3 regions of the Candidatus Neomicrothrix sp. genome follow, and region 1 is predicted to be linked to each of the others. Evidence: predicted binding sites of a transcription regulator. Region 1 holds the regulator's gene; each other region holds the start of a gene.

Region 1 (10,631 bases):
GTGGCGAACCATCCGCGAGATCGCAGGGCCAGAGCCGCAAGGAGGCGGACCAGCAAGCCCGCAGCTCCAATCCACAGCGCTGTGGATGCACGTTTGGTGGCCGGTGGACAGACGGGCGCCCACCGGCCGAAGAAAATCTCGGGCCGGTAGGGTGCTCACATGCCCGAGGTGCGAACTATCGAATCCCACTCGACCGCCGTCGAACTCTTTCGACTGCTCGATCGGGAGCCTCGGCCGAGCGCCGAGAATTCGCCCTGGGTCATGGCCAACATGGTGTCGACGCTCGACGGTCGGGCTGCCCTGAACGGTCGCTCCGGGCGACTGGGTGGCCCCCTCGACCGAGCGATGTTCCAGGCGATACGTGCGCTCGCCGACGTCATCCTGGTCGGGGCAAAAACCGTCCGCGTCGAGCGTTACGGACCGATTCGGTTGTCCGCCGGGCTCCAGGAGGCCCGACGCGAGTCCGGACGGACCCCGCTGCCCACCTTGGCAGTGCTGTCCGGAAGCCTCGAGCTGCCTGACGACACGGGCCTGTTCGACGCGCCGGAACGTTTGCACGTGCTCACCGGGTCCTCCACGCCTGAAGCCGATCGGCGCGCCCTCACCGCCATCGGCGTTGCCGTCGAGCCGCTTGCGGGCGTTCGCAGCGCCGCCGAGGAGGCCACCGAAACGCTTGCCCGCTCCGGCGCACCGATGATTCTGACCGAAGGTGGCCCCGGACTGCTCGGAGCGCTGTTGGCATCGCAGTCGCTCGATGAACTCTGCCTGACGCTCGCCCCGCGCCTGGTCGGCGCGGGCCTGGCGTTGTTGGATCGACCGGACCTGGACCCTGATCGCTGGACGATGGCCCGGGCCTGGGCGGCCGAAGACGACCTGTTCCTCCGTTACCTCCGGCCGGTCTAGCCGGCAAGGCCTACCCCGGGTCGGCGCCGTTACTGCTCGGCACCTTCGACAGCCGACCCAGCTCGGCCTGGAAGTCGCCCAGGCCTTGAAACGCCTTGTACACGCTGGCGAAGCGCAGGTACGTGACCTCGTCGAGCTCGGCGAGTTGTTCCAGGACGAGCCGCCCCACCTCGGCGGTCGACGTCTCGCCGCCCTGCCCGGCCAGGCCCTCTTCGATCGCCACCGCCAGAGCCGTGGCGTCGGCCAGTGACACCGGCCGGCCCTTGGCAGCCGACAACACCCCTGCCTCGATCTTGGTTCGGTCGAAGGGCTGCTTGGTGCCGTCACTCTTGCGGACCACCAACGGGGCTTCCTCGACCCGCTCGAAGGTGGTGAAGCGGGCGCCGCAGCCAGCGCACTGGCGACGACGGCGAATACCGGCACCATCATCGACAGATCGGGAGTCCACCACCCGGTCTTCCAGTTCGCTACAAATCGGACATCGCACGAGCGGGCACGGTAACGCCCTGACGCCCAGGGCGCACGACACCGCCTATCCGAGTGGGAGCACCACACGCTGTCCCGCTCGCAAATCCTCTGATCCGTTGAGTTCGATGATCGAGTCCACAGCGTCTCGAATGTCACCCGGACGATCCAGTTCGCCGGCCAGCGACCACCAGGTGTCGCCGGGCACGACCACGTGGGTGCGAACGTCCTCGGCGGCGCCGGCCGAGCCCGACCCGCCACCAACCATCTCCGTCACGACCGCGATCGCCGCCCACATCAGCGCCAGCAGCACCAACGCAGCCACCGCCCGTCGACGGAGGTAGACCCATCGGCTGCGGCGCACCGACGGGCGCACCGGGGCCGTCGGAGCGAGCTCGCCTCGACGGGCTCGAACCGCCGGGTGGGCCGCCGACCATCGCTCTGAGTCGACCACTCGCAGGCGCGTCGCCCGCTCGATCGGCTCGGTTCGAGGATTGGAATCTGATGTCTGTAGCGCAACCATGTCGCAAGTGTCCTGATCGGGTGTGACAGTGAAGCTCGCCGGCGAGTTTCCGAACGAGTGTTCGCTCAGTTTGGGGAACGGACGTTCGACTGTCAAGGACCGATCGCACTCGCGTTCGTCGAACGGGTGTTCTTGCACTCGTAGGTGACCCCGGTTACACTGGGGAACGCTCGTTCGACCACCTCGGTCAACAGATCCATCGAGGAGCGACCATGGCCGCCAAGTCACAGCCCCCCCAGTCACAGCACCCCAAGCCTCAGACCCGGAAATCTCGGCTCTCGAAGGCACAGCCGACCGGCGAGAGCCCCGATCCGCTGACCGCACGCCAGCGTGAGGTGCTCGACTGCGTGATCGACTCGGTCAACGCCCGTGGGTATCCCCCGTCGGTGCGGGAGATCGGCACCGCAGTTGGCCTGACCTCGCCCTCCACAGTCCACTCCCACCTCGCCACGCTTCAACGCCTGGGCTACCTCACCCGGGACTCAACCAAACCGCGAGCGATCGAGGTGCACACCGACGGCAAGGCCGACGTCGCCGAACGGCGGCCGGTACGCCACGTGCCCCTGGTCGGCTCGGTTGCAGCCGGCACTGGCGTCATCGCCCAAGAGCAGATCGAAGAGCTACTCCCGCTCCCCCAGGACCTCACCGGCGACGGTGAGTTGTTCATGCTGACCGTTCGCGGGGATTCGATGATCGATGTCGGTATTTTCAGCGGCGACTATGTGGTCGCTCGTCAGCAGTCGACCGCCGATCGCGGCGAGATTGTCGTCGCCGGCATCCCGGGTGAAGAGGCGACGGTCAAAACGCTGACCACACACTCGTCGGAGGGCACCACCCTCACGCCCGCCAACTCGACGATGGAGCCCCTGTGCTATCCGCCCGGGGAGGTCGTGATCTTCGGTCGGGTGGTTACCGTGCTCCGCAAGCTCTGACCGCTTCCGGGCGGCTCAGTTGGCGTGGAGGTCGGGGTTCAACCCACCCCAGTCGGGCACCCTGGGCACCATCTCCACGGCCCCGGTTTTACCATTGCGCCGAAACAGCATCTGCGAGCCCCCGGACAGGTCTCGGGCCTTGCGAACCGACCCGTCGGCCATCGTCACCGGGGTGCCGGCGGTGAGATACAGCCCTGCTTCGATGACGCAGTCGTCGCCGAGCGAGATGCCGCAGCCACCGTTGGCACCCACCAGACAGCGCTGGCCGATGCTGATCACCTCGTTGCCACCGCCGGAGAGGGTGCCCATCACCGAGGCCCCGCCGCCCAGGTCGGTCTGGTCCCCGAGAACGACGCCGGCACTGATGCGGCCCTCGATCATCGCCGACCCGAGCGTGCCGGCATTGAAGTTGACGAAGCCCTCGTGCATGACGGTGGTGCCCTCACCCAGATAGGCGCCCAGCCGGACTCTCGAGGCGTCTGCGATGCGAACCCCCGACGGCACCACGTAATCGACCATCCGTGGGAACTTGTCGACCGAGTGCACGGTGAGCTGACGACCCTCGGTGCGATGACGGCTGCGGACCTCGGCCAGAGTGTCCGGATCGGCTGGCCCGTGGCTGGTCCATGCCACGGTGGACAGCAGCCCGAAGATGCCGTCCAGGTTGATGCTGTGCGGCCGCTTCACTCGATGCGACAACAGGTGAAGCCGGAGGTAGGCGTCGTGAGCATCGATCGGCGGCGCGTCGAGGTCCTCGATGAAGGTGACGACGACCTCGAAACGGGTGCCGAGCCCCTGATTCTCCGCAAAGCGACTCTCCCGAAGGGCCGCCAAGCAACGCCGGTTGGCTTCGGCATCCTGGGCGGTCGCCTGCAACTGCATGACCACGTCGGCCAACCGGTTTGGCGAGAAGGTCACCGTACCGGGGCCACCTTCGTGGCCGGCGTGACGGGCCAACACCTCGGCGACGTCGCCGTGAGCTGCGACGTTGACCACCTGAAAATAGGTGTCGAGAACCTTGGTGCCGTCACCCTGCACCGAGAAGGTGGCCGTGCCGATGCCGAAGGCGGCGGGTGGGGTGGCTGACATCAAATGCGCTCCCAGGGGATCGAGGATCGTCGCCGTTGCCGGTCAACCCTACGGGCCCCGCATCATAGGGTCGCCCCGCAGAACCGGTAAAAGGTGGGAAGGGACATGGCTACGGAACGTCGACGACGCCGTTCACCAAGAGGTCCCCGAGCACCGCCCAGACCCGATCGATGCTCGCTCGCTCAAGCCGTTCGTCGGCGGTGTGGGCAACGACCGGGTCCCCGGGCCCGAAGTTGGCCGCAGGGATACCGCGCTCAGCAAAGAAGGCGGCGTCGGTCCATCCGAGCTTGGCTCTGGTCTCCAGGTGATGACGCTCGATCAGCCGAGCGAGCAGCGGGTGCCCGAGCCCTGGAGGGGCAGCTCGCGACCGGTCAACCACCGTGATCGCATCACCGTCGGACAACGAAGGGGCCAGCCAGCCCCGCAGCCAGGCCTCCGCCTCGTCGAGGCCGCGGTCCGGGGCGAAGCGGTGGACGACGGTGAGCGTGACCGCATCTGGCACCACGTTGCCGGCCACGCCGCCCTCGATGGCCACCGCCTGGAGGGCCTCATGGTAGGTGCAGCCATCGATCGTCGGTCGCCGAGGCCGCCAGTCGTTCAACCGCAACAAAAGCTCGCCCGCTCGATGGATGGCGTTCTGCCCCATCCATGCCCGAGCGGTGTGGGCCCGGACACCCCTGAGCGCAACCTGCACGCGCACCGACCCCTGGCAGCCCGCCTCCAGCGCACCATCGGTCGGCTCCCCCAGGAGGGCGACGTCTCCGCCGAGCAGGTCGGGTCGAAGGCGCTCCAGCTCGAGCAGCCCCGAATGGGCGGTCGCCACCTCCTCTCGGGCATAGAACACCCAGGTGACGTCGACCGCCGGTTCAGCGATGGCGCAGGCCAGGTCCAACATGACGGCCAGGCCGCCCTTCATGTCGGCCGAGCCCAGCCCCCACAGCACATCGCCGTCCAGTCGCGGAATCGAATTGTCGTTGGCGGGAACCGTGTCGAGGTGCCCAGCCAGGATCAATCGGGCGGAACGGCCGAGGTGGGTCCGGGCCACGACGTTGTCCCCAACCCGGTCCACCGTAAAGGTCTCCCCTCGAGCGCTCACCAGCGCAGACAGGTCAGCCTCGACGAGATCGGCCAGTGCACGCTCGTCGAAGCTCTCCGACCGCACCCCCATCAACCGGCTGGTCGCCGAGAGCAGGTCGGTCGTGAGCTCAGGCACGGTCGTCGGCGACCGGAGGCTCACCTTCGGTCGGCGGTTGGTCGCCGGCATCGGGGCCAGCCGGGGGCCCTGCCCGGGGGAATTCCGGCGGCGGCGGCGGATCGCGGAAGGCGTGATCGGTTGGCGGGCCCCAGCGGCCGGGGAATGCCGACCCGCCCGAAGGTCCTCGTCCGTCCGCCCGGCCGGCCCGGGCACTCCGCGCCCGGACCCACACCGAGGCGACCCCGAAGCAGGCCGCCAAAACCAACCCGGCCGCCGCCGGTGCGAGACCCAGCAACATCCACAAGGCATCGGCCTCCCGGTCGGCCCGATCGAGGACGACGCGGTCGTCCTCGAAAAGGGATCCCGCCGGCTCGCCTCCCTTGACCGCCACGTCGAGGGTGTACGTGCCGGCGCGCGGGATCCTCACGGTGTGAAAGGCCACGTAGCTGCGATCGTCGATGATCGTGCTCAGCACCGGATCCGGCGTGTCCAAGCCCAGCTCGCCCCGATCCGAACGGACGGTGACGTCGAGGGATCCGGGCACCCCCGTCGACGGCGCTGCCTGCTCGTAGAACACGTCGTAGGTGCCCGGTTGTTCGATGCGCACCTTCTCGCTGGAGGGAACCCGTTCACGGACCACGGCATCGCTCGACGGGCCGAGACGCTCCATCGACCGGCCGGTCAGCAACTGGGTGGCGAGAAACCCGACCATCACCGACACGCCGGCTGCGAACAACAACCCCATCGCCCAGCGCATTGCCTTGGACTGAGCCACCTCGTCGGCCGTCTGTACCGCTCCCTCCTGAGGACTCACGGAGTTCCGCCGGACTCGGTACCGGCGCGACCCTCGACCAGTGCCCTCACCCGCGCCCGGTCGCGTGCTCGCCCGACGCCGACCGCCACTCCCATGCCGACCACGAACAATCCGGCGCCAACTGCCGCCCCCCAGATCATGAGGGCGGTGCCGGTCGACGCCACATCGGGATCGGCGACGACGATGGCAACATCGTCACCGGCCGAGGAACCGTCCGGGTCGACCGTCACCGTGTAGTCACCTCCGACGGCGACAAACGAGCCGATCGGGATCATCTCGGTCGACACACCGGCATGGCGATCGATCTTGGCATCGGTATCGACCGGAACCTCGCCATCGCCTCGGGTGACGATCGGTGTCAAATACCCCGGGACCCCTGGGTCCCCGGACAGGGTGGAGCGCTCGAGGTAGATGGCAAACGGCTTGTCCCGGGACGGGGATGTGAAGGACACCTGACCGGGGAAATCTGTTCGTCCCACCTCTTCGGGACCACCGTCGGAGAGAAATCCGATGGCGACCAAGCTGACGGCAAGAATCACCCCGACCACCGCCATCGCAGCCCCCAGATAGGCCCAGATCACCGATGGTCTCACCGACTGGGGGCGCGTCGAGGCGCCGGGCAGGTGAGGGCGCGAGGTTGCCGACGACGTCATCGCCCCCATCATCGCAGCCCCAACCCGTCGGGTGGGTGCACGAGCATGCCTGGAGCGTTCACCGCCGCCAACCGGCGCCGCCGGCGAGGACCCCACGCAGTGCCTCCAGACGCCGGGCGGCCTCATCGATCTCGGCGTCGGGGCGTACGGCGGCCAGGCGGACCCGGCCTGCTCCGGCCGCCCCGTAGATCGAGCCCGGCTGCACCAGGACGCCCGCCCCGGCGAGGGTCGCAACCGCCGCACGGTCGTCATCGCCAACGTCCAGCCACAGGTAAAACCCGCCCTCCGGCAGGCGAACATCGAAGCACCCGGCCGACACGGCCGCCTCCGCCAGGCGTTCGAGGCGTCGAAGATATCGCTCGCGCTGCTCGGTCACGTGTTGCTGGTCGCTCCAGGCCGTCGCTCCGGCAGCCTGCATGGGCCCGGGCACCACCAACCCCAGTTCCCGGCGCCGCTCCCCCAGCTCGGCGATGAGGGCGGCGTCGCCGGCGTAGAACCCGATCCTCCCCCCGGCCAGGTTTGATCGCTTGGAGAGCGAGTGGAGCGCCAACACGCCACTCGTTCCCGAGGAGAGCATCGTCGAGGCCGGCAGCCCCACCTCGCCGACCGGCGCTCCGCTCCACGTGTACTCGACGTAGCACTCGTCGGAGCACACGACGATGCCCCGCTCGCGCCCCCAGGCCGCAGCCGCCTCCAGATCGTCGAGTCCGCCGGCCGGGTTGCCGGGCGAGTTCACCCACAGCAGCCTGGAACGGGCGGCATCGTCGGCATCGACCCCAGCCAGATCGAGCGTGAAGCGATCGGTCATCGGCACCCGCACCACCCGGCAGCCGGCCAGCTCGGCGCCCACAGCGTAGGTGGGATAGGCGACCGCCGGGATGAGCACGGTGTCCCGGCCGCGGCCACATCCCGCCCCGAGCAGTAGGGCCAGGCCGGCGACGAACTCCTTGGTCCCCACGCAGGCCGCCACCGACTCGGGGTCGATCTCGACATCGAGTCGACGGCGCATCCAGTCGGCCGCCGCCTGCCGGAAGACGGGCGAGCCCACCGACTTGCCGTAGGGCCCCAGGCTGTCGGCGGCCGACGCCATCGCGTCGATCACCAGGTCGGGCGGGGGGTCGCACGGCGACCCGAGCCGCAGGTCGATCGCCCCTTCGATCATCGAGGCTCGACTGGCGCCGCCGGTTCGAACTCGGCGAAACGGCCCCGCTGCTCCTCGCGCAGTCGGGTTCGCATCACCATCTGGTCGGGGCCGGACACCTCGGAGAGCACCTCGCCGTGGGCGTGCACCGAGGCGATGACATCGCCCCGGGCCCAAGGGATGTGCAGTTCGACCACCGGGCGCTGCGAGCGGAGGCGGTCACCGATCGCCTCGACCAACGCGTCGATCCCCAAACCGGTTGCCGCAGACACCGCCACCGCACCCGGGCTCGCCTCGGCCAGCCGGTCGGCGTCGGGGGAAAGGTCGGCCTTGTTGAACACCAGCAGTTCCGGGCGATCCCCACCCCCTACCTCGGCGATGATCGCCCGAACCACTGCGATCTCCTCGGCCGGGTCGGCCGACGAGGCATCGACGACGTGCACGAGCAGATCGGCCTCGGACACGACCGACAGGGTGGTTTTGAAGGCCTCGACCAGCTCGTGGGGCAGCTTGCGGATGAAGCCGACCGTGTCGGTGAGCAGCACCACTTCCCCACCCGGCAACGCCAGCTGACGGGTCGTCGGGTCCAGCGTGGCGAACAACCGGTCCTCGACGAGGACCCCGGCATCGGTCAGAGCGTTCTCCAGCGTCGACTTGCCGGCGTTGGTGTAGCCGACGACCACCACGTGGGCGACGCCCGAGCGTTGGCGGGCCTTTGCCTGGGTGGCCCGGTGGCGTCCCACCTCCCGGAGTTCGGACTCGAGCTTGTGCACCCGCCGTCCAAGCCGACGGCGGTCGGTCTCCAGCGCCTTCTCGCCCGGACCGCGTCGGGCGCCTCCGAGGCCACCGGCCTGCTGGGAGAGCGCCCGGCCGCGGCCCTTCAATCGGGGCGCCAGATAGCGAAGCTGGGCCAACTCGACCTGGGCCTTGCCCTCCTGGCTAGAGGCGTTCTGGGCGAAGATGTCCAGGATCACCGCAGTACGGTCGATCGCGGTGCGGCCGAGCAGCTTCTCCAGCTTGAACTGCTGGGCAGGGCTCAGCTCGTCGTCGAAGACGACCGTGTCACAGTCGGTGGCTTCGGCGAGCGCCTTGATCTCGGCCGCCTTGCCGGATCCGACGTAGGTGGCCGGGTCGGGGGCGCGACGCCGCTGGGTGATGCGACCCACCACGTCGGCGCCCGCCGTGTCGACGAGCAATGCCAGTTCGTCCAAGGAATCCTCGACGGTGCCGGCGCCCCCGGCGCCGTCGATGGCGACGGCGACGGCGACCAGCAGGATCCGCTCCCGGTAGGTTCGCTCGATGAGACCTCGGGTCTCACCACCGAACTCGCCAAAACCACCGCGGTGCGACTCCTCGGTGGGCTCGGCCGGCTCGACGACCGATACCGCTTCATCGGCCGCATCGTCATCGGTCAGCGCTCCGCCGTAGAAATCCTCGTCGCCGATGCCGTCGTCGCTGATGTTGTTGCCCTTCATGTTCGTGTTGCTCAATGCGTCTCCACGTCCGCCACATAGGTGGCCGGACCGATCAGCGACGCCGACTGTGACCCGAGTTCGACCGTCACCTCACCACCGGGCATGGAAACGACCACCGTGTCGCCGACCAGCCCCCAGCTGCGGGCCACCCAAGCCGCCACGGTGGCGCCCGAACCGCAGGCCTCGGTGATGCCGACGCCGCGCTCCCACGGTCGCATGACCAGTCGGTCCTCCCCTGACTGTTCGATCAGGTGGACGTTGGCCCCGCCCGGCACGGCGCTCTCCACGCGACGCCCCACCTTGATCAAGTCGACCGAGGCCAGGTTCGGGGCCAACGAGCCAGGGCCGAGCAGAACGACGTGGGGGTTGCCCACCGACGCCGACATCGCTTGGTCGATCCCCAGTTCGCCGATGACCGCTGGCAGCTCCGGGCCGGCGCCGACCGGACCCATCTCGACGCAGACGGTGAGTGTCGCCGGATCGTCCGAGGACGTTGCGATGGCCTGGCGGACCCCGCCGGGCGTGGCCACCGACACCTGACCATCGCTGCGGTTGGCGGAACGCAGCCAGGCCTGAGCCAGACAACGCAGCCCGTTGCCGGAGATTTCCGCTTCGGTGCCATCCGCGTTGTGCAGGCGAAAAGCCACATCTGCATCGGGGGCCGCAGCCCCCCAGATCAGCCCGTCGGCACCAATGCCGGTGTGTCGATCGCACAGCGAGCGGGCGAGCTCTGGGCCGGCCGAAAGCGGGCCGTTGTTCGCTTCGAGGGCGACCAGAAAGTCGTTGCCCAGGCCGTGGTGCTTGGTGAAGTGCATGTGCAGCCCACGCTATCGGTCCTGGCCGGCCGTGGCCCTCGGAATTTCTCTCTCCCGGAATGGCGGCCATTGGACCTCAGGTCGGCTCCCATGCCCCAGCCGTTGCCCAGGCCGCCTGCACCCGGTCGGCGACGGTAGCCGCGTCCGCTTCTGCGTCCACCCACACCAGCCGGGGGTCGCGCCGGAACCAGCGTTCCTGGCGAACCGCCAGCTGCTGGGTGCGTTGCACGGCAGCCGAGACGGCGTCCGTCAGGGTGCGCTCACCGTTGAGGTGCTCGGCCAGCTCTCGGTATCCGAGCGCCTGGGAGGCGGTCCGAGAGAGGCCGCCCGGCAGCTCCACCAGGGCCCGCACCTCATCGAGCAAGCCGGCGTCGATCATTGCGTCGAAGCGCTCGGCGATGCGACCGGCGGTCACCGCCCGCTCCAGACGAAGCCCAACCTGCACGAACGGCGTCGGCGGGTGGGCATCCAGTCCCGGCCCAAACGACGAGAACGGGCGGCCGGCGCCCAGCGTGACCTCCAACGCTCGCAGCACTCGGCGCCGGTTGGTCGGCTCCATTCGCTCGGCCGCCACCGGGTCGAGGCTGGCCAGGCGCCCGTGCATCGACCGGAGGCAGTCCTCATCG
Region 2 (10,631 bases), on a different contig from region 1:
GCCTACCTGGCTGTGGTCGTCGCCACCGGGGCCATAACCAACCGCCAGGTGTCCTTGGGCCCATCGTTGCTGGCCGCATCGCTCGCCGTGGCGGTCGTGGCGTTGCTTCGAGATCGAGTCCATCATTGGGTGGAGCGGGCCCTGTACGGCGACCGTCAGGACCCGTACCGAGCGCTGACCACCCTGGGTGAGCGGCTGGACGCACCCGGCTCCAGCGATGATGTGCTCACCGAAGTGGTCGACGCGATCGCCCAGTCGTTGCGCCTGAGCTACGTCGCCGTGATCGTGCCGATCGAGGGGTTGGTCGCCGACATCGGCACCCCCGGTGCCCACGTTTACCGGATCCCGCTGGTGTTTCGAACCCACGAGGTGGGTCAGCTGGCCGTCAGTCCGCGAGCCGGTTCTCGCCTCAGCGCATCGCAACGGGGGGTGCTGGCCGACCTGGCCCGTCCGGTGGCCGCCGTGCTTCAGGCGGTGGCGGCCGGACGGGCGCTCGAATCGTCGCGCCTGGACTTGATGACGGCGCGCGAGGCGGAGCGTCGGCGCGTTCGTCGGGATCTCCACGATGGGTTGGGTCCGGCGCTGGCAGCAACACGCATGAAGCTCGACGGTGCGCTGTTGCTGATCGACCGGAATCCGGAGCGGGCCAAGGCGATACTGACCAAGCTGGCTGACGAGGTGGCCGGCACCGTCGACGACGTCAGGCGTCTGGTCGACGATCTTCAGCCGTCCGTGCTGGCTGAGATCGGGCTGGTGGCCGCAGTGACCGAACAGGCACGCGCTTTCACCGGCCCGGTGGAGTCGGGCGGTGCGCTCACAGTCGAGGTGCAGGCTCCCGCCCACCTCCACGGACTCGCCCCCGGTGTCGAGCTCGCCGCCTACCGAATCGCGTGCGAGGCCTTGGCAAACGTGGCCCGTCACGCCCATGCCAGCCGCTGTCGGGTCACGCTGGGCGGCGGCGATGACCTGCGGTTGCGGGTGGACGACAACGGGGTCGGCATCGGCTCCGATGCTCGCGTCGGGCTGGGCACGATTTCGATGGAGGAGCGGGCGGCCGAGCTGGGAGGCACCTGTCGCATCGGCGCCTCGCCGCTGGGAGGAACTCAGGTGGCGGTGAGCATTCCGAGCCGCCCCGTCCCAGCGCATGGGTCCAACCCGACACCGCCACCTCAGGCGACAACATCAACTCCCTCGAGCGCTCCCCAGCCTCGACTCGACGAAGCCACGAACCGATGAGCGAACAACCGATGAGCCCCGAACCTGTGACCGCTGAACCGCTGGACCGAGATGTGATTCGGGTGCTGATCGCCGATGATCACCCGATGTTCCGAGATGGCCTCCGCGTGGTGTTGTCCACCGAGCCCACCCTGGAGGTGGTGGGCGAGGCCGCAGATGGACCAGAGGTGGTTGAGCTCGCCGAGAAGCTTCAGCCCGATGTCATCGTGATGGACCTCAACCTTCCGTCGCTGAACGGTATCGAGGCCACCCGTCAGGTGGTCGCAGCCAACCCGCACATCGCCGTGCTGGTGCTCACCATGTTCGATGACGACGACAGCGTCTTCTCCGCCCTGCGCGCCGGAGCGCGGGGCTACCTCCTCAAGGGCGCCGGCCACGAGGACGTCGTGGCAGCCATCCGGGCGGTCGTCGCCGGCGCAGCCATCTTCGGTCCAGCGATCGCGCGCAGGATTCAGCGCTATTTCACCGTCCCCCAACGGGTCGCTCCGTTTCCACAGCTGACCGACCGCGAGCGTGAGGTGCTGGAACTCGTCGCCCGGGGCCAAAGCAACCCGGACATCGCCCAGACCCTCTACATCTCCGAGAAGACGGTCCGCAACCACGTGTCGAACCTGTTCACCAAGCTTCAGGTGGCCGATCGGGCCCACGCGATCGTGCGCGCCCGGTCGGCAGGGCTCGGCGGGGCCTGAACTCTCGAGCCGGTACCGAAGCCCTCGAACCGGCCCGAAAACTCGAAGTGGGGAGTGCAAACGACCGCCTGGCGGTCGTTTGCACTCCCCACTTCGGACGTTTTCGTCCGCGTTGCTCCGGGCTGGTTGCCCCGGGCTGGTCGTAGGCTGGGTACCGCTAGCCGCCCAGACCCCCGAGGAAGCCTCCGCCGCCGCCGCCGCTGCCTCCGGCCGCCGCCGGACCACCGAGTGCACCCTCGGACGGCTGGACGAGCACGAACCCTTGGCCGGCGAAGGCCATCTGGAACGTCTCCCCGGTGCCGCCCCGCAGCATCGATTTCATGCCGCCGGTGTCGGTCTTGATGTTCATCTGCACCCCGGCACTCCACAGCACGACCGCCTGAGCATCACCGAAGGTGGCCTGCTGGGTGACGTCGAGCATCACCGGCGGGCCGTCGGTGGTGACCGCGACGTATCCGGTGCCCCGCAGCACCACGTTGTAGAGCCCACCGGCCTGCATGCCTGCCATGCCGCTGCCGACCCGCTGGATGTCCCACTCGATCGAGTCCGAGAAGGCCAACACGTTGCGTCCGTTGACCGACACCATGTCGTTCTCGAGGTACATGATGATGATGTCGGTGGCCTGGTCGGCGATGAACACCTCACCCGAGCCCGTGACCTTCATCACGTTGACGCCCTCGCCGGTGACCGCCTTCTTGAGCATCTTCGTCATGCCGCCGGAGCCGGTGTTCTCGAAGCGGGCGTCGCCCTGGTAGGCGACCATCGAGCCCATGCGGGCGTTGACCGGGCCGTAGGCCAGGTTGATCTTGAGCAGCTTCTTGTTCTGGTGGACGAACTGGTCGGTCGCCTCCGCCTCGGAGAATGTGGTCAGTTCGTTGCAGTGGATAGGCATAGGTGTTCCCCCTCGTCGCGGTGCCTCTAGACCGTACCGAACGCACCGCCCATGTCCACGCGTTTCTGCGCCGCTTCCTTCGATTCCCGTTGCCGCCGGGGGCCCCGGCGCCGTCGGCACACGTAAGACGGCATACGTCCGACCGTCGAGCGCTACTCCGACGCGACGAGAGATTCGGGCCGGCGGGTCAGCTTCGCCACCTCGTCGGCCCGGGCCATCGTGGTGTCGACCATCGACTCCAACCCCTCGCGAGCGGCGCTGTCACGATCGACGATCACCTCTCGGCCGTCGGTTAACAGGTGGGTGGCGTTCTCCTGCGATGCGGCGACGACCCCGGCAGCCTTGACCAGATGGTGACGGAACATGCCGACGTCGAAGGCACCGTCGCGCACCCGGGCGTTCTCCATCGCCTTGGCGTTGGGAACCTTCACCGAGTGCACCACCCCCACCAGGCTCAGCGCCCGCAGCACGTAGTAGCTGACGTCGTACTCCCACCAGTAGAAGCCCTGCCGGGCCGAGGCCGGGTAGTGATGGTGGTTGTTGTGCCAGCCCTCGCCCATCGTCAGGGCGGCGATGATCGCCGAGTTGCGGCTGGTGTCGTTGGTGACGAAGCGACGACGCCCCATGACGTGGGCCAGCGAGTTGACCAGAAACGTGGCGTGCCACAACAGGACGGTCGAGACGAAGAAGCCGAGCACCAGGCCCGACCAGCCGCCGACGAGGACGCAGAACACGGCCAGGGTGAGCGGACCGATCCAGTCCTTCTCGTTGATGAAGCGGATCTCCGGGTATTTGGCAAAGTCGGAGATCACCTCGGTCGGCGTCGGCGAGGACTTCTCCGAGAGAATCCAGCCCATGTGGCTCCACCAGAAGCCCTTGATCGGCGAGTGCAGGTCACGGTCGGTGTCGGAGAAGCGGTGGTGCAGCCGATGGTTGCCCGCCCACCACAGCGGGCCCTTCTGCATCGCCATCGAGCCACCGAAGGCCAAGATGAACTGAAACACCCTCCCGGTTTTGTAACTGCGGTGGGCGAAATAGCGGTGGTAGCCGGCGGTGATGAAGAACATGCGCACCGTGTAGGTGCCGATCGCCAGGACGACGGCGGTGGTGCTGATGCCAGTGAAGATCAGGGCCAGCGGCGTCAGGTGGACGAGAAAGAACGGGATGGACGATCTCACCTGGACGCGCTCGTCAGGAAGTCGGCCATGGGTGGCGATGGTCACGGGGGCCTCGGCAGGTTGGGGCGGGTTCGCCGGAGCACTACGGCGGGACAGCGCAGGAGCGGGGGATTGCTGAACAGAGCGGTGGTTGCTGAACAGGTGAGGATACCACCAGCATCAGGCGATTTGCGTTGGACAGCCGTCACATAACGGCGGAACACCAATGTTCCCATGCCGTCTTCGATCAGCGCCGTCACCACTTCATGGATGGTGGTGCCGTTTGGGTGCACGATCGTTCGCCGAAACCCGGGCCGTCCGAAGCTTGCGCCGTTCATCGAAAGTCACGAGACCTCAGCCCGCCGCGGCTGCCGCTGCCGCCGCGCCGCTGAGGCCCTCGGCCTGCGTCCGCTCCGACGGGCACCGGCAGGGGGTCGAAGCGTTCGGCGGCCACCGCCACCACGTCGTCAACCGTGCGCTCCAGACGGCCGGTCACCACCAGGGCAGGTGCGTCGCGGGCCAGGCGCCGGTACCGCACCCAGCAGCCCGGCGAGCACACGACGTTGACCAGCCCGGTTTCGTCCTCCAGGTTCAAAAAGATCGTCCCGCCGGCGGTCTGGGGCCGCTGGCGATGGGTGACGATGCCACCGACCGACACCTTGGTGCCGTCCGGCGACGACAACAGCGCCTGAGCGGTCGAGATGCCGAGAGCGTCGAGGCGGTGGCGGACAAACCGGGTGGGGTGCCCATCGGCCGACACGCCGGTGGCCCACAGGTCGGCCTGTGCCTCCTCCCACTCGGCCATGCCCGGCAACCGAGGCGCCTCGGCGCCGGTGACGATGCCCTCCAACCGGTCGGGCGAGCCCTGGGCGGCCGCCCCCACCGACCACAGCGCCGCCCGCCGCCCCAACGGTTGTCCGCTGCGATGGGGATCGGCGAAGCCCCCGAGCGCTCCCGCGGTGGCCAGCGCTTCGAGCTGTTGGCGGCTCAGCCCCGCCCGGCGGGCCAGGTCCTCCACCGAGGCGTAGGGCCGTTCGGCGACCACTTGAGCGGCGGCATCCTCACCCAGGTGGCGCACGCTGGCCAGCCCCAACCGCACCCGGGGCTGGGGCCGATCGCGGTTCCAGCGGTAGCGACGATCGGGCGGCGGCGCCCCACCCCCGTCGACCAAACCGGTCCCGGCGGCGCCGTCGATGTCGGGACCGATGTCGGGACCGATGTCGATGTCAATGTCGATGTCAGGGACATGGGGGATCAACCGGCTGCCGGAGGTGCCCCCTGGCCACCACAGCGTGCTCATGACCCCCGAGGTGGCCACGTCGGGGGCATCGACCTCCACCCGGTGGCGCCGGGCGTCCTGCACCAGCGAGTGGGGCGACCAGAAGCCCATCGGCTGGGCATCGAGCAGCCCGGCCAGAAACGCCGCCGGTTCGTGGTACTTCAACCAGGCGGAGGCGTACACCAGGTAGGCAAAGCTCACCGAGTGGCTCTCGGGGAAGCCGTAGTTGGAGAAGGCGGCCAGCTTCGACCACAGCTCCTCACGGGTGGCTTCGTCCAGCCCGTTGGCGGCGGTGCCCTCATCGAAGCGGCGGGCCAGGACGGCCATGGCCTTGGCCGACCGCTTGGACGCCATCGCCTGGCGCAACTGGTCGGCCTCGGTCGGGGTGAAGCCGGCCACGTCGATCGCCAGCTGCATCAGCTGCTCCTGAAACAGCGGCACGCCCAGGGTCTTCTTCAGTGCCGGCTCGCACAGCGGGTGCAGGTAGGTCACCGGCTCCTCCCCCCGGCGGCGTCGCAGGTAGGGGTGCACCGAGCCGCCCTGGATCGGGCCGGGCCGGATCAGCGCCACCTCGACGACCAGGTCGAAGAAGCAGCGGGGCTGCAGCCGGGGCAGGGTGGCCATCTGGGCCCGGGACTCCACCTGGAACACCCCGACCGAGTCGCCCTGGCACAACATGTCATAGACGTCGTCGTCCTGGGGCAGGGCCGCCAGGTCGATCGTCTCGCCCCGGGTGGCCGTGATGTGGTCGACCGTGGCGTGCAGGGCGGTCAGCATGCCCAGCCCCAGAAGGTCGAACTTCACCAGCCCGGCCGCCGCGCAGTCGTCCTTGTCCCACTGCAGCACCGAGCGGTTCTCCATGCGGCCCCACTCGGTGGGGCACACCTCGACCACCGGCCGGTCGCACATCACCATGCCGCCCGAGTGGATGCCCAGGTGCCGGGGCGCGCCCTGCAGCTGCCCGGCCAGGTCGATGACCGCGTCCGGGGCGCTGATGCCCTCGGGACGACCCTCCCCCGGCTTGGGCAACGGCCCCCACCGGCCCAGCTCCTTGGCCCAGGCGTCCTGTTGGCCCACCGAGTAGCCCAGCGCCTTGGCCGCGTCGCGCAGCGCCGAGCGGCCACGGTAGGTGATCACGTTGGCCACCTGGGCGGCGTGGCTGCGGCCGTGGCGCTCGTAGACGTACTGGATCACCTCCTCCCGGCGACCCGACTCGATGTCGAGGTCGATGTCGGGCGGCCCGTCGCGCTCGGGCGACAGGAAGCGCTCGAACAGCAGCCCCAGGCGCACGGCGTCGGCCTTGGTGACCCCGAGGGCGAAGCAGGCCGCCGAGTTGGCCGCCGAGCCCCGGCCCTGGCAGTAGATGTCGTTGCGGCGACAGAACGCGACGATGTCCCACACGACGAGGAAGTAGCCGGGAAACCCCAGCTGCTCGATCACCCCCAGCTCGTGGTCGATCTGGGCCCAGGCCCCCGGCGCGGTCTCGGCCCGGCGTGTGCCGTAGCGCACGACGGCACCGTCCTCGACCAGGCTTCGCAGGTAGGCCATCTCGCTGACCGGGGTGCCGTCGGGGCCGGGCGGGCACGGGTACGGCGGCAGCGACGGTGCGACCAACGACAAGTCGAACGCGCACTCCCGGCCCAGCGCCGACGCGGCCTGCACCACCCCGGGATAGCGGGCGAAGCGGGCGAGCTGCTCGGCCCCCGAGCGCAGGTGGGCGCCACCGTTGGCGGGCAGAAAGCCGTCGCTGTGATCCAGGCTGGAGCGGGCGCGGATCGCCGCCATCGCCCCGGCCAGGCGGCGGGCGGCCGGGGTGGCGTAGTGGACGTTGTTGGTCGCCAACGGCCGCACCCCCGCCGAGGCGGCCAGGCGCACCAGGGCATCGTTGCGGGCCGAGTCAAGCGGGTCGCCGTGATCCCACAGCTCGGCGAACACCGAGTCGGACCCGAACGCCGCTGTGAGCGCCCGCAGCTCCCGGGCGGCCGCCCGCGGCCCGTCGGCGACCAGCGCCGCCGGCACGGTGCCCTTACGGCACCCGGTGAGGGCGGCCCAGTGCCCGCGGGCCCGTCCGGCCGCCTCGGCCAACTCGGCAAAGCTCAGCCGTGGCCGGCCCTTCTCCCCCGCCATCTGGGCGGTCGACAGCAGCGTGCCCAGCCGGGCGTATCCCTCGGGGTCGCGTGCCAGGATCACCAGGTGGCGGGCCGCCGGGTCGTGGCTGGTGCCCTCACCGGCGCGCGGTTCGGCCGCCCCGATCGACACCTCGGCGCCGAACACGGTGGGCAGCCCGGCCTCCCGGGCCGCCTCGGCGAAGCGCACCACGCCGTAGAAGCCGTTGTGGTCGGTCAGCGCCAGCGCGTCCAACTCGAGCGCCACCGCCTCGTCGACCAGCTCCTCCGGCGAGGATGCCCCGTCGAGAAAGCTGAAGTGCGAGTGGGCGTGCAGCTCGGCATATGCGGTACCGGGGCGGCGCCTGCCAGCGCCCCCCGGACGCGGGCGACCCCGGACTCCCCCACGTTGACGAGGCTCGTGATCGTCGCCTCGCGTCGCTGGTTTGTCCGGGTCGACACCGGGTGGGGAGGGACCCCGTTGCGTGGCGCGGCCGGGCGATCCAGAGACCGCCGAAAGCTGGGCTTCCAGCTCCGACCACGACTTCGCCGGGTTTCTCCATCCCACGGAGCCACCTTATCGAACGCCTGTTCGTTTTCAAGCGGCGAAGGTCGCCACCGGCCGTCACGCCCCAAGCTGCATCAGACCGCTGCGCCCGCGGGCCGCCGCCGATCAGGGCGCTACGAAGACGATGAGGGACTGCAGCTCCTCCTGGGTGCCGATGGCGATGATCACCTCGCCCTTGGAGATCACCTCGTCGGGCGAGGGGTTGGTCTCGAAGCTGCCGTCGCGGCGACGCAACGCCAGCACCAACGCGCCGGTTTCGTCGCGCAGGTGGGTGTCGCGCAGCGTCTTGCCGACGAGCGGCGACCCCTCAACCACCGCCACCTCCTCCAAGCGAAATTCGAGCGACTTTTCGTGCATGACGACGTCGACGAACTCGGCCACGTGGGGGTGTAGCACGAAGGCCGCCATGCGCACGCCGCCGATGCTCTGCGGGTTGACCACCCGATCAGCGCCGGCCCGCATCAGCTTCTCGCCGCTGTCCCGGCTGCGGGCGCGGCTCACGATGAACAGGTCGGGGTTGAGCGACCGGGCGCTGAGGGTGATGAAGGAATTTTCGGCGTCGCCATCGACCGCCGCCACCAACGCCGCAGCGCGGTCGATGCCGGCCTGGCGCAGCACCTCGTCGGTCGTGGCGTCGCCGATCACCACGCGATGCTCGACACCGTTCACCTTGTCGGGTTCGATCTCGACGATCACCAGTTCCTGTTTGGTCTCGGCGATCTCCTCGGCGATGGCATGGCCGACAAGGCCCCAACCGCACACGATCACGTGGCCGCTCACCGAAGCGATCGACTGGTTCATACGTCGTCTCCCTAGCAACTCGTTGACTCGGCCTTCGATGACACCCTCGACGATCACGCTGAAGGCGTACAGCGCTGAGGAGACCCCCACCAGGATCAGCACGACGGTAAAGGCGACACCCAGCCGCGACAGCGGCTCCACCTCGCCGAAGCCCACCGTCGACACCGTCATGACCGTCATATACACCGCGTCGAGCGGGCTGAAGCCCAGGAACAGGTAGCCGACGATGCCGAACGCCAACACGCCGAACAGGGCGATCATCGCTCCCGCCAGACGCCGCCCTTGCCCCATCGCCCGACACACTACGGGCGGATCCGCTCCGGTACGCGAAGTGTGCCGCTCTCGCGTCGTGAGGAGCGCGAGAGCGGCACACTTCGCGGTGCTCCCACTTGGTCAGCATGCGTTTGCGCCGTTCGCACCCGGCACCTCTCGGCCGGGCCGACAGCCTCTACGCTGTTGGGGTGGCCGACCGATCGTTGCTCTGGGACGGCCCGCTGAGGCGTTGGCACCCCACACAGGTGGTCGTCGTCGGGTTCATCGCCGTCATCCTCACCGGCGCAGCCTTGTTGCACCTGCCGATAGCCACAGACGGGGTCGAACACAGCTTCCTCGATCGGCTCTTTACCGCAACCTCGGCGGGCACCGTTACCGGCCTTCAGGTGGTCGACACCGCCACCGGCTGGACCCATTTCGGGCAGGCCGTGATCATGGTGCTCGCCCAGATCGGCGGGTTCGGGCTGATGGCGTTCTCGTCGGTGGTCGCCGTCGCACTGGCCGGCAAGCTGGAACTGCGCCACCGCCTGGCCACCCAGGCCGAGGTGAACCTCGCCGGCGGAGCCGACTTCAAGGCGGTGATCCTCGGGGTGTTCCGCTGGTCGATGGGCATCGAGGCGACGGTGGCGGTGGCGCTGTTCGGCGGCTTCGTCATCATCCACGGCGAGCCGCTGGGACGGGCGGCATGGCTGGGGCTGTTCCATGCGGTCACCTCGTTCAACAACGCCGGGTTCGCCCTGTTCAGTGACAACCTGGCCGGCTTCGTCGACGATCCGTGGACCTCCGGGGTGATCGCCACGTCGATCGTGCTCGGCGGCATCGGCTTCCCGGTGTTGATGGAGCTGCGTCGCCTCTACCGCCGCCCCCGACGCTGGTCGCTGCACACCAAGATCACCCTCGTCGCCACAGCGCTGCTCATCGCCGGCGGAGCGCTGGCCGTGCTCGTCATCGAGTGGTCCAACCCGAACACCCTCGGGCCGATGGGCATCGCCGACAAGGCGATCGCCGGTCTCTTCCAGGGCATTACCCCCCGCACCGCCGGATTCAACACGATCGACTACGGCGCCATGCGCGAGTCGTCGATCGTGGTCACCATCGTGTTGATGTTCATCGGCGGGGGCAGTGCCTCCACCGCAAGCGGCATCAAGGTGACCACCTTCGCCGTCCTGGCGTGGGTGATCTGGGCCGAGCTGCGCGGTGACCGTGAGGTGGACTCGTTTCGGCGCCGCATCCCGGCGGTCGCCCAGCGTCAGGCCCTCACCGTGGCGCTCAGCGGGGTGGCCCTGGTCACGGTCTCTACGATGGCGCTCGTGACCTTCGACCGCATCCCCCTGGGCGACGGCCTGTTCGAGGCCACCAGCGCGTTCGGCACGGTCGGGTTGACCACCGGGATCACCCCGACGCTGAGCGCTGCCTCCCGCGTGGTGCTGATCGTCATGATGTTCATCGGGCGCGTCGGGCCCGCCACCCTGGGCGCCGCCCTCGTGTTGCGGGAAAACACCCGGCGCTACCGCTATCCCGAGGAGCGACCCCTCATTGGCTGAGACCGTCCCGTCCCATCCCACGTCTCCCGCCTTCGCCGGGCCGCCCCGAAGCGCCGAGCGCCTGCGCCGCAGCGACACGGTGCTGGT
Region 3 (10,631 bases), on a different contig from region 1:
GAACTCGATGCGATTGCTCAGCTCGGACCCTTCGGAGACCAGCCGATTGAGCGACAAACCGGCCAGGAACGCCCCGATGATCGGCTCGAGTCCGGCCAGTTCGGCAAGTCCGGCCGAGAGAAACATCGCTGCCATGATGAACAGGAAACGAACCGAACGGTCCTGGCCGACGCTGGCAAAGAACTGTCGGCCCAGCCACGGAAGTCCGGCGACGATGAACGCCACGACCGCGCCGGCGGTGGGGATCAGCTTCAAGACAAACCCGGGGCTCAGCCGGCCTTCGTGCGATTCGATCAGGATCTCGAGCGTCATCAGTGCGGCCGTGTCGGTGACGATGGTGGCCCCGACGGTGATGGCCACCGAGCGGGCCTTGGTCAGCCCGAGCCGCTGAACCACCGGGTAGGCCAGCAGGGTGTGGGGCGCCCAGCTGAGCGCCAGCAGGATGGCGGCGGTCGTCGTAAACCCGAGGGCCAGGTTGACGGGGATGGCGACGCCGAAGGGGATGGCAAACGTCAGCGCACCGAACGTGAGCGCCTGGGTGCGCCGCTCCCGAAACTCCTCCAGGTCAAGCTCCAGGCCGGCCTGAAACATCAGATACAGCAGACCGGCGTTGCCCAACACCTCGACGGTGCCCTCCCGCTCGAGCAGGCCGAGCGCCGACGGCCCGATCACGATGCCGGCGACGATCAACCCGATGATCGACGGCATCCGGACCGCACGGGCGGCCAGCGGAGCGACGAGCACCAACACAAACAGGAGCGCGAGAACGAGCGCCGGTTCGACGAGGGGGGTAGAGATGGCCTGCATGGAAGCCTGCGAGGCTAGCCACCGGGGTGTGTCGGCGCCCTTTTCGCCCAGCCGACCCCGGCGCTCTAGGAGCCGTTCAGAAACTCCGACAGCGCCCGCCACCAGGCGTCGGGTGCCTCCCGCTGGGGCGAATGGCCGGCGTTTGCCACCTCGACCAGCCGCGCCCCGGGGATGGCGGCGGCCATCGCCCGGCTGGCGGGGAGGAAGGGCAGGTCGTGCTCGCCGACGATCACCAGCGTCGGGACCGACACGGCGGTCAGCTGGTCGAGTCGGTCGGTGGCACCGATCAGCTGGCGGGCCATCGAGGCGTACATGTCCGGATGGCTGGCAACCAGCTTCGCCCGGTCGATCGCCGCAATGTCCGGGCGCTCAAGGCGCAGGCGTCGGGCCGGTTCGGTCTCGAGCGGGGACCCGCCCAGCTGATCCATGGCAGTCGCCAGCGCCTCCATGCCCTCGGTGAGCGCCACCTCGATCGCCAGATCGACCAGGCCGGGATCCATGCCGCCGACCGCCCCATGGTGGGTGTCCATCAGCACCAGGCTGGTCAGCCGATCCTGAGCCCCGATCGCCATCCGCTGGGCCACCATGCCGCCCATCGAGTGGCCGAGCAGCCCAAAGCGGTTCCAGCCGAGCAGGTCGGCCAGCCCGAGGACGTCGGCGGCGAAGGCATCGAGGCCGTAGCGGTCGGCACCGGCCGGTCCACCGCTGGTGCCGTGACCTCGCAGGTCGGGCACGACGACGTGGCGGCCCATGGCGGCCAGCGGATCGATCCACTCGGAAAAGTCGGCCCGACCGCCGGTGAACCCGTGCACGAGCATCAGCGGTTCGCCACCCCGCCCGGCCTCGTCGTAGGACAGCGGCCAGGTGGCGTTGGGCTGGTCGTTCACATCGGGCTCCTCAGACATCGTCGCTCACCGGATCGGGCCTGCGCTTCAGACGATGTCGAGCATGCGCTGCAGCGCCACCCGAGCCCACTCGGCGGTGTCGTCATCAACGCGGATCTCGTTGACCACGTTGCCCTCGACCAGGTTTTCCAGCACCCAGCACAGGTGGGGCGCATCGATGCGGAACATGGTCGAGCAGGGGCAGACCAGCGGGTCGAGCGACACGATCGTGCGGTCGGGGTTTTCGGTGGCCATGCGTTGCACCATGTGCACCTCGGTACCGACCCCGATCACCGAGCCGGGCGCAGCCTCCTCGGTGACCGTGCGCAGGATCACTTCGGTCGAGCCGACGACGTCGGCCAGCTCCACCACGTCGTGGGCGCACTCGGGGTGCACGACGACGATGCCGTCGGGGTGCTCGGCACGGAAATCCTCGATGTGGGCGGGACGGAACCGCTGGTGCACGGTGCAATGGCCCTTCCACAGCAGGAAGGTGGCCTCCTTCACCTCGGCCTCCTTCAGACCGCCCAGCTGCCGGCGAGGGTCCCACACCTCCATGTCGGACTCGTCGTAGCCCATGTCAAAGCCGGTGTTGCGGCCCAGGTGCTGGTCGGGGAAGAACAGCACCTTCGTGCCCTCTCCCTTGGCGAAGGCCCAGTCGAGGACCGCCCGGGCGTTCGAGCTGGTGCACACCGCGCCGCCGTTGCTGCCGACGAAGGACTTCAACGCCGCCGAGGAGTTCATGTAGGTGATCGGCACGATCTTGGCGATGTCGGTGACCGCCGCCAGCTCGTCCCAGGCGTCCTCGACCGATTCGAGATCGGCCATGTCGGCCATCGAACAGCCGGCGTTGAGGTCGGGCAGGATCACCCGTTGCTCGGGGGAGGTGAGTACGTCGGCCGCCTCGGCCATGAAGTGCACCCCGCAGAACACGATGTAGGTGGCCTCGGGGCGGGCCTGGGCCAACTTGGCCAGCTTGAAGCTGTCACCGCGGGCGTCTGCCCAGCGAATGATCTCGTCGCGCTGGTAATGGTGCCCGAGGATGAACAGCCGTTCACCCAGGGCGGCCTTGGCCGTGGCGATGCGTTCATCGAGCTCGTCGGGTGTGGCATCGGTGTAGCGGGCGCCGAGCCGACCTTGAAGTCGCAACATCAGACTGACCTCCGGCGGGGCTCGGGGGGGGTCGAAGATCCCGCTGTCGCATCATACGACGCGTCCGGGCCTCCCCTCCCCGATCTCCGCCACCGGCGATCCGATCGAACCGGATCGCACCCGTCGCCGATACCGATACTTGACCTAACTGGTCGGGTTAAGGCGTAACATGACGCCCTGTGCTGGCGGACTCGTGAGTTGGATCGATCCTGGCCTGGTGATCGGTGGCCTGGCCGGCGGTTTCACGATGGGCCTGACCGGCATGGGTGGCGGTGCCCTGCTGACGCCGATGCTCGTGCTGCTGTTCGGCGTCAGCCCCACCGCTGCGGTCGGGTCCGACCTGGTGACCTCCCTGGCGGTCAAACCCTTCGGCGGGGCCATCCACGCTCGGGCGGGCACGGTCCGCTGGGACCTGGTCAGGTGGCTGGCGCTCGGATCGGTCCCCGGCGCCCTGTTGGGCGTCGCCCTCCTCCAAGCGGTCGGCACTCAGGGCGACTCCCTCGTGCAGACCATGCTCGGGATCACACTCCTGGCCGCAGCCACGGTCATGGTGTGGCGGGCCCGCAACCCGGTCTCCGACCACGACGGCCCACCCACCCCGGTGCGACCATGGCCCACCGCAGCCCTCGGGCTGGTCGGAGGCACCGTCGTCGGGCTCACGTCGGTCGGCTCCGGCTCGCTGATGATCGCCGTGCTCACCCTGCTGTACCCCAAGCTCCGCCGGTCCGAACTGGTCGGCACCGACCTGGTCCAAGCCGTCCCGCTCGTCGGCGCCGCAGCCATCGCCCACCTCGGCATCGGCAACGTGTCCGCAGCGATCACCGGCTCACTCATCATCGGCAGCCTCCCGGGCGTCATCATCGGCGCCCGCGTATCGGCCTACTACGACGGCAAACTGGTGCGCGCCGCCATCCCCGCGGTCCTCGGCGCCTCAGCGCTCAAGTTGTTGGGCGTCCTGTAGCCCGGTGATCCAGATCGCCGCAGGCGATCAGGCAGGTTCGAGGCCCAGCATCGGGGCCAGGTAGGCGCCGGTGTAGCTCTCGGCCACCTTCGCCACCTGCTCGGGGGTGCCCTCGGCGATGAGGGTGCCGCCGCCGTCGCCGCCCTCGGGGCCCAGGTCGATCAGCCAGTCGGCCGACTTGATCACGTCCAGGTTGTGCTCGATGACGACCACCGAGTTGCCCGCCTCGACCAGGCGCTTCAACACGATCAGCAGGCGCCGGGTGTCCTCGAAGTGCAGGCCGGTGGTCGGCTCGTCGAGCAGGTACACCGTGTTGCCGGTCGACCGCTTGGCCAGCTCGGCGGCAAGCTTCACCCGCTGGGCCTCGCCGCCCGACAGCGTGGTGGCCGGCTGACCGAGGCGCACGTACCCGAGGCCGACGTCGACCAGCGTCTCCAGGTGACGGGAGATCACCGGCTGCGCCCGGAAGAACTCGAGCGCCTCATCGATCGGCAGGTTGAGCACCTCGGCGATGTTCTTGCCCTTGTAGCGCACCTCGAGGGTGTCGCGGTTGTAGCGGGCGCCGCCGCACACCTCGCATGGCACGTACACGTCGGGCAGGAAGTGCATCTCGATCTTCAGCGTGCCGTCGCCCGAGCAGGCCTCGCAGCGGCCGCCCTTGACGTTGAAGCTGAACCGACCGGGCAGGTAGCCGCGCACCTTGGCCTCCGGGGTTCGGGCAAACAGCTTGCGGATGTGGTCGAACACGCCCGAGTAGGTGGCCGGGTTGGAGCGTGGGGTCCGCCCGATCGGCGACTGGTCGATGTCGATCACCTTGTCGACATATTGCAGGCCCTCCACCTTGCGGTGCAGGCCCGGCGCCACCTTGGAGTTGTACACGTGCTGCATCAGCGAGCGCATCAGGATGTCGTTGATCAGGCTGGACTTACCCGAGCCCGACACGCCGGTGACGCAGACGAACGAGCTGAGCGGGATGCCGACGGTGAGGTTCTTCAGGTTGTGCTCGCGGGCGCCGACGATGCGCAACCAACGATCGCCCGGGGCGCGGCGCCGGTCGGGCACTTCGATCGACAACTTCTGGGACAGGTACTGCCCGGTCAGGCTCTTCTTGGACTTCAACAGGCCCTTGACCGGACCGGCGTACACCACCTCGCCGCCGTGCTCGCCCGCGCCGGGGCCGACGTCGACCACGTAGTCCGCGGCCCGGATCGTGTCCTCGTCGTGTTCGACGACGATCACCGAGTTGCCCAGACCGCGCAGGCGCTCGAGCGTTTCGATCAGCCGGTGGTTGTCGCGCTGGTGCAGGCCGATCGACGGCTCGTCGAGCACGTACAGCACGCCCACCAGGCCGGAGCCGATCTGGCTGGCCAGGCGGATGCGCTGAGCCTCGCCACCCGACAGGGTGGCCGCTCCGCGGTGCAGGTTGAGGTAGTCGAGGCCGACGTCGACCAAAAAGCGCAGGCGGGCGTTGATCTCCTTCAGCACCCGCTCGGCGATCAGCAGCTGGCGGTCGTCCAGCTTCATGGCGACCAGCCGGTCGGCCGCATCGGAGATCGACATCGACGACAGGTCGTGCACGTTGAGGCCGTCGATCGTCACCGCCAACGCCAGCGGGTTCAGCCGGGCACCGCCGCAGTGCGAACAGGCCACCTGGCGCATGTAGCTCTCGGCCTGCTCGCGGGCCCAGTCGCTGTCCGCCTCGCTGTGGCGGCGACGCAGGTAGGGAATGGCCCCCTCGAAGTTGGCCTGGTAGCTACGGGTGCGGCCGTAGCGGTTCTGGAACCGGACGCTCACCTTCTTGCTCGTGCCGTGCAGCAGCGTTTTGCGGTCCTTGGCGGGCAGGTCCTCCCACGGGGTGTTGAGGTTGATGCCTCGCTCCTCGCCCACCGCCTCGAGCAACCGGTGAAAGAACTTGGCGTGACCCGACGCCCACGGGGCGATCGCCCCCTTGGCCACCGTCAGCTCGGGATCGGGCACCACCAGATCGGCGTCGACCTCGAAGGTCGTGCCCAGGCCGTCGCAGTGCTCGCAGGCGCCGTAGGGCGAGTTGAACGAGAAGTTGCGGGGCGACAGCTCCTCGAAGCTCTTGCCGTCGGACGGGCGGGACAGCTTTTCGGAGAAGGTCAGCGTCTCCGGCTCGCCCTCCTTGGGCACCAGCTCGATCTGGGCGACGCCCTCGCCGAGGCGCAGCGCTGTCTCCATCGAGTCGGTCAGCCGGCGGTCGATGCCCTCGCGTAACACCAGGCGGTCGACGACGACGTCGATGTGGTGGATCTCATAGCGGGCCAGGCCGTTGTCGGCCCCGAGCGCCACCAGCTCGGCCAGTTCACGGATCTCGCCGTCGACGCGCACCCGGACGAATCCCTCCTTCGAGAGGTCGGCGAACAGCTGCTCGTAGGTGCCCTTGCGGCCGCGCACCACCGGCGCCAGCACCTGAAAGCGGGCGCCCTCCTCAAGACGGAGCACCCGGTCGACGATCTGCTGGGGCGTCTGGCGCACCAGCTCCTCGCCGGTCTCCGGATCGTGGGGAACGCCAACGCGGGCGAACAGCAACCGGAGGTAGTCGTACACCTCGGTGACCGTGCCGACCGTCGATCGCGGGTTGCGCGATGCCGACTTCTGGTCGATCGAGATCGCCGGCGACAGGCCCTCGATGAAGTCGACGTCGGGCTTGTCCATCTGGCCCAGGAACTGGCGGGCGTAGGCCGACAGTGACTCGACGTAGCGGCGCTGCCCCTCGGCGTAGATCGTGTCGAAGGCCAGCGACGACTTGCCCGATCCGGACAGACCGGTGAACACGACCAGCTTGTCGCGGGGCAGCTCCAAGTCGACGTTCTTTAGGTTGTGTTCCCGGGCACCCCGGATCCGAATCGTTTCAGCCACGGGACAACACTACTACCGACCCCCAGTCGGGGAACACCTGTTCGCCACAGGGTGCCGGCCCAAGCTCGGGGGCCGATCTCGGGCTCAACGTCGGAGAAGACATCGACCAAGCCGGAGCGCCGACCGATCCCGGGCCCTACCCTGGCCATCATGGACTTTGAGCACTCCGAACGGGCCCAGATCGTCATGGAGCAGGTGGAGCGCTTCGTACGCGAGCGAATCGTGCCCAACGAGGCCACCTACCGGGATCAGCTGTCGGGGAGCGACGATTGGCGTCAGTGGCGGGTGCCGCCGATCGTCGAGGAACTGAAGGGACAGGCCAAGGAGTTGGGCCTGTGGAACCTGTTTCTCCCCGACGAGACCCACGGGGCGGGCCTCAACAACCGCGACTACGCACCCGTCGCCGAGCTGACCGGGCGCAGCTTCCTCGCCCCCGAGGTGTTCAACTGCGCAGCCCCCGACACCGGTAACGCCGAGGTGCTGGTGCAGTACGGCTCGGACCTGCAGAAGGAACAGTGGTTGCTGCCGTTGCTCGATGGCGAGATCCGCTCGGGCTTTTCGATGACCGAACCGGCGGTCGCCTCGAGCGACGCCACCAACATGGCGGCCACCGCCGAGTTGGAGGGCGACGAGGTGGTGCTCAACGGCCAGAAGTGGTGGACGAGCGGGGCGGGCGATCCGCGCTGTGCGTTCCTGATCTTCATGGGGGTCACCGACCCGTCCGCCGATCGGCATCAGCGGCACTCGATGGTGCTGGTGCCGATCGACTCCCCAGGCGTGAGGATCCTGCGCATGCTGCCCGTCTTCGGAGACCTCGGGGAGCCGCACGGACACGCCGAGATCCTCTTCGACAACGTTCGGCTGCCGGCCGAAGCGATCATCGCCGGGCCTGGGCGGGGCTTCGAGATCGCCCAGGGACGGCTCGGCCCCGGCCGCATCCATCACTGCATGCGGGCGATCGGCGCGGCCGAACGGGCGCTTCAGCGCCTCTGCGAGCGGTCGGTTCTTCGGACCGCCTTCGGCAAGCCGTTGATGAACCTGGGGGGCAACCGGGACATCATCGCCAACTGTCGCATGGCGATCGACCAGGCCCGGTTGTTGACGATGAAGGCCGCATGGGAGTTGGACACCCAGGGCACCTTCGGCGCGCTCGTCAGCATCTCGGCCATCAAGGTGGTGGCCCCCAACGTCCTTCAGCAGGTGGTGGATGCCGCCATCCAGATCCACGGCGGCGAAGGCGTCGCCGACCCCGAGCTGAGCTACCTGATGGGCATGGCCCGAGCGCTGCGCCTGGCCGACGGCCCCGACGAGGTGCATCGGGCCATGGTGGCCCGCCTCGAGCTGGGCAAGTACACCTAGCGTTTCTGGCCGGTGCGTCGTTCCCCGGCCGGGGACGAGACGCCGACGGTGGCAGGCTGGGCGGTGGACTCACCCGCTGATCGTCGCGTGCGACCCGTCTGACGCCCGGTGTGCGGAACGGGTCCGCTCGGCGGCGATACTGGTGGCATGTCCAGTACCTCCGGCCGGTTGTTCCGCGTCACCACCTTCGGCGAGTCCCACGGCGTCGGCGTCGGCTGCATCGTCGATGGGTGCCCGCCCCGGTTGGAGCTTGACGTCGCCGCCGTGCAGGCCGACCTCGACCGACGCCGTCCCGGCCAGAGTCGCCTGGTGACCCAACGCCAAGAGGCCGATCGGGTCGAGATTCTCTCCGGCGTCGCCATGGAGGAGGAGGGGGACGCAGTCACGTTGGGGACGCCGATCGCCATGCTGGTGCGCAACGCCGACCAGCGACCCGGCGCCTACGGACACATGTCCGACGTCTATCGCCCCAGCCACGCCGATTACACCTACGACGCCAAGTACGGCGTGCAGGCGGCGTCCGGCGGCGGCCGGGCCTCGGCCCGCGAGACGGTCGGGCGGGTGGCCGCCGCCGGGATCGCCCGCCAGCTGCTGGCCCAGGGCGCCGGCATCGAGGTGCTCGGCTGGGTGAGCAGCGTCGGCGATATCACCGCCGAGGTCGACCCGGACCGGGTCACCCTGGCCGACGTCGAGGCCGGCCCCACCCGCTGTCCCGATCCGGAGGCGGCCGCCCGCATCGAAGCGGCGATCAACGCAGCCCGACGCGACGGCGACAGCCTGGGCGGAGCGGTCACGTGCGTCGCCCGGGGCGTGCCCGCCGGGCTGGGCGACCCGGTGTTCGACAAGCTGGACGCCACGCTGGCGACGGCGTGCATGTCGCTGCCTGCCGCCAAGGGCTTCGAGGTGGGCTCGGGCTTTGCCGGCACCACGATGACCGGCCGCACCCACAACGATCCGTTTGTGCCGGGGGCCGACGGCCGACCCGACGTCGCCGCCAACCGCTCCGGCGGCATCCAAGGGGGCATCTCCAACGGGGCGCCGGTGATCTGCCGGGTGGCCTTCAAGCCGACCGCCACGATCGGAAGCGTTCAGGACACGGTCAACCGAGGCAACGAAGCGGTCAAGCTGGCGGCCAAGGGCCGCCACGACCCTTGCGTCCTCCCCCGCGCAGTGCCGCTGGTCGAAGCTGCCATGCTGCTGTGCTTGGCCGACGCCTGGCTGGCCCAGCGGGCCGTCGACGTCCTCTAACCTGGCATCGCCGCACCGACGCCTCCTCCGCCCCGGCCTTGCCTTGCCGGGCCGTCGACATCCCCCGACCTGGCCTTGCCGGGCCGTCGACATCCCCCGACCTGGCCTCACCGGGCCGTCGACATCCTCTGACCTGGCCTCACCGGGCCGGCGGCATCCTCCGCCCTGGCCTCACCGGGCCGTCGACATCCTCTGACCTGGCGTCACCGACCGGTGGCCGACTCGCGCTGGCGCTGGTTCCAGCGACCCTCAGCAGCCTGCTCGACCTGCTGCGAAAGCCTGACCGCCGACTTGCGCATGACCACCATGCGAAAGTCGGCGGTCAGACTCTTGCAGCACCGCCCACCCGGTCGCTCGCCCGGCCAAGCGCCGCGCACCTCACGAAAGCCCCGGCCGCTACAGGGCGGGGTCGTCGGTGGCCTGCTCCTCGAGCGCCCTCGACTGGGCGTCGATGATGATCGGCCCGAAGTAGGCGTCGACCCAGCCGGAGCCCAGCTCGGGATTGGGATGCACCCCGTCGGGTCGCAGGTCGACCGTCTGCTCTGCCAGCTCGACCGCTCCGGCGTAGTCGAGCACGACGGTGCCCACGCGCTCGTTGGCCTCCCGGGCGATGATGTCGTTGAGCACCCGCACCCGCTCGGGGAAGTCCTTGCCCACCCGGACGCCGTTTGCGTCGATGGGCTGCGTCGGCGGCACGTTGCCGATCAGCACGGTGGCGCCGCCCGATTCGAGGGCGTCCAGCTTGGCGGACAGCACCTCGGTGTAGCGCTGCTGGAAGGCGGGGTCGGCCAGCGAGGTCCACTCGCCGTCGATCTCGTGGTCGTACAGGTCGATGCCCAGGGACATGTACAAGACGACGTCCGGTGTGTCCTCGGCGATCAGCTCGGCCATTCCGGCGGCATCGAGGCAGCCCGGCGGCGGCTTTAGGCGTGGCTGCCCGGGGGCGACCTGGAGATCGATGTCGGTCATCGTGCCGCACCCCAGCGCGGCATGGCCGACCACCTTGACGCCGACGTTCTCCTGAAGCCAGCCGTCGCTCACGAAGAAGGTGGTGAAGCCGACCGAGTCCCCGAACTCTGCCACCGTGTCACCGAAATCGACGTCGGCGGCGCCCTGCACCGGCGCACCGCGCGGCACCGTGACCAGCGGGGCGCCGAGATCCTCGGCCGACGCCTCGGACGACGGCAACGGCAGGAGGATCAGGCCGGCGACGACCGTTGTTGCGGTCAGCCAGGCCAGCGGGACGGTGGCGGTGATCTTGGGGCGCCACGTACGGATCGGGCGCTCGATCCAGAACGTGATCGCCGAGGCGACCGCCACCGAGACGCCGACCTGGA

What was found. The regulator LexA, encoded in region 1, represses DNA repair genes until DNA is damaged. The targets are predictions, from matches to a motif close to CGAACNNNNGTTCG.
Region 2: the regulator LexA is predicted to act here: its motif matches at 7,940-7,953, upstream of PKD89_RS08830 (error-prone DNA polymerase).
Region 3: the regulator LexA is predicted to act here: its motif matches at 6,718-6,731, upstream of uvrA (excinuclease ABC subunit UvrA).

What each region holds. Positions count from the first base shown of each region.
Region 1 covers NZ_DAOLGP010000023.1:37,055-47,685, forward strand. The annotation lists gene PKD89_RS12980 (dihydrofolate reductase family protein) at 160-903, shown strand; gene nrdR (transcriptional regulator NrdR) at 914-1,390, opposite strand; gene PKD89_RS12990 (LysM peptidoglycan-binding domain-containing protein) at 1,436-1,891, opposite strand; gene lexA (transcriptional repressor LexA) at 2,104-2,823, shown strand; gene PKD89_RS13000 (tetrahydrodipicolinate N-succinyltransferase N-terminal domain-containing protein) at 2,839-3,912, opposite strand; gene dapE (succinyl-diaminopimelate desuccinylase) at 4,022-5,125, opposite strand; gene PKD89_RS13010 (hypothetical protein) at 5,118-5,921, opposite strand; gene PKD89_RS13015 (hypothetical protein) at 5,918-6,574, opposite strand; gene PKD89_RS13020 (pyridoxal phosphate-dependent aminotransferase) at 6,633-7,736, opposite strand; gene hflX (GTPase HflX) at 7,733-9,205, opposite strand; gene dapF (diaminopimelate epimerase) at 9,202-10,005, opposite strand; gene miaA (tRNA (adenosine(37)-N6)-dimethylallyltransferase MiaA) at 10,082-10,631, opposite strand, start outside.
Region 2 covers NZ_DAOLGP010000012.1:24,807-35,437, reverse strand. The annotation lists gene PKD89_RS08850 (sensor histidine kinase) at 1-1,236, shown strand, start outside; gene PKD89_RS08845 (response regulator transcription factor) at 1,248-1,925, shown strand; gene PKD89_RS08840 (AIM24 family protein) at 2,083-2,817, opposite strand; gene PKD89_RS08835 (acyl-CoA desaturase) at 2,970-4,040, opposite strand; gene PKD89_RS08830 (error-prone DNA polymerase) at 4,309-7,926, opposite strand; gene PKD89_RS08825 (potassium channel protein) at 8,032-9,018, opposite strand; gene PKD89_RS08820 (TrkH family potassium uptake protein) at 9,189-10,544, shown strand; gene PKD89_RS08815 (potassium channel family protein) at 10,537-10,631, shown strand, end outside.
Region 3 covers NZ_DAOLGP010000034.1:16,360-26,990, reverse strand. The annotation lists gene PKD89_RS15805 (cation:proton antiporter) at 1-807, opposite strand, end outside; gene PKD89_RS15800 (alpha/beta fold hydrolase) at 873-1,712, opposite strand; gene nadA (quinolinate synthase NadA) at 1,740-2,843, opposite strand; gene PKD89_RS15790 (sulfite exporter TauE/SafE family protein) at 3,037-3,804, shown strand; gene uvrA (excinuclease ABC subunit UvrA) at 3,832-6,687, opposite strand; gene PKD89_RS15780 (acyl-CoA dehydrogenase family protein) at 6,838-8,046, shown strand; gene aroC (chorismate synthase) at 8,194-9,294, shown strand; gene PKD89_RS15770 (acyltransferase family protein) at 9,691-10,631, opposite strand, start outside.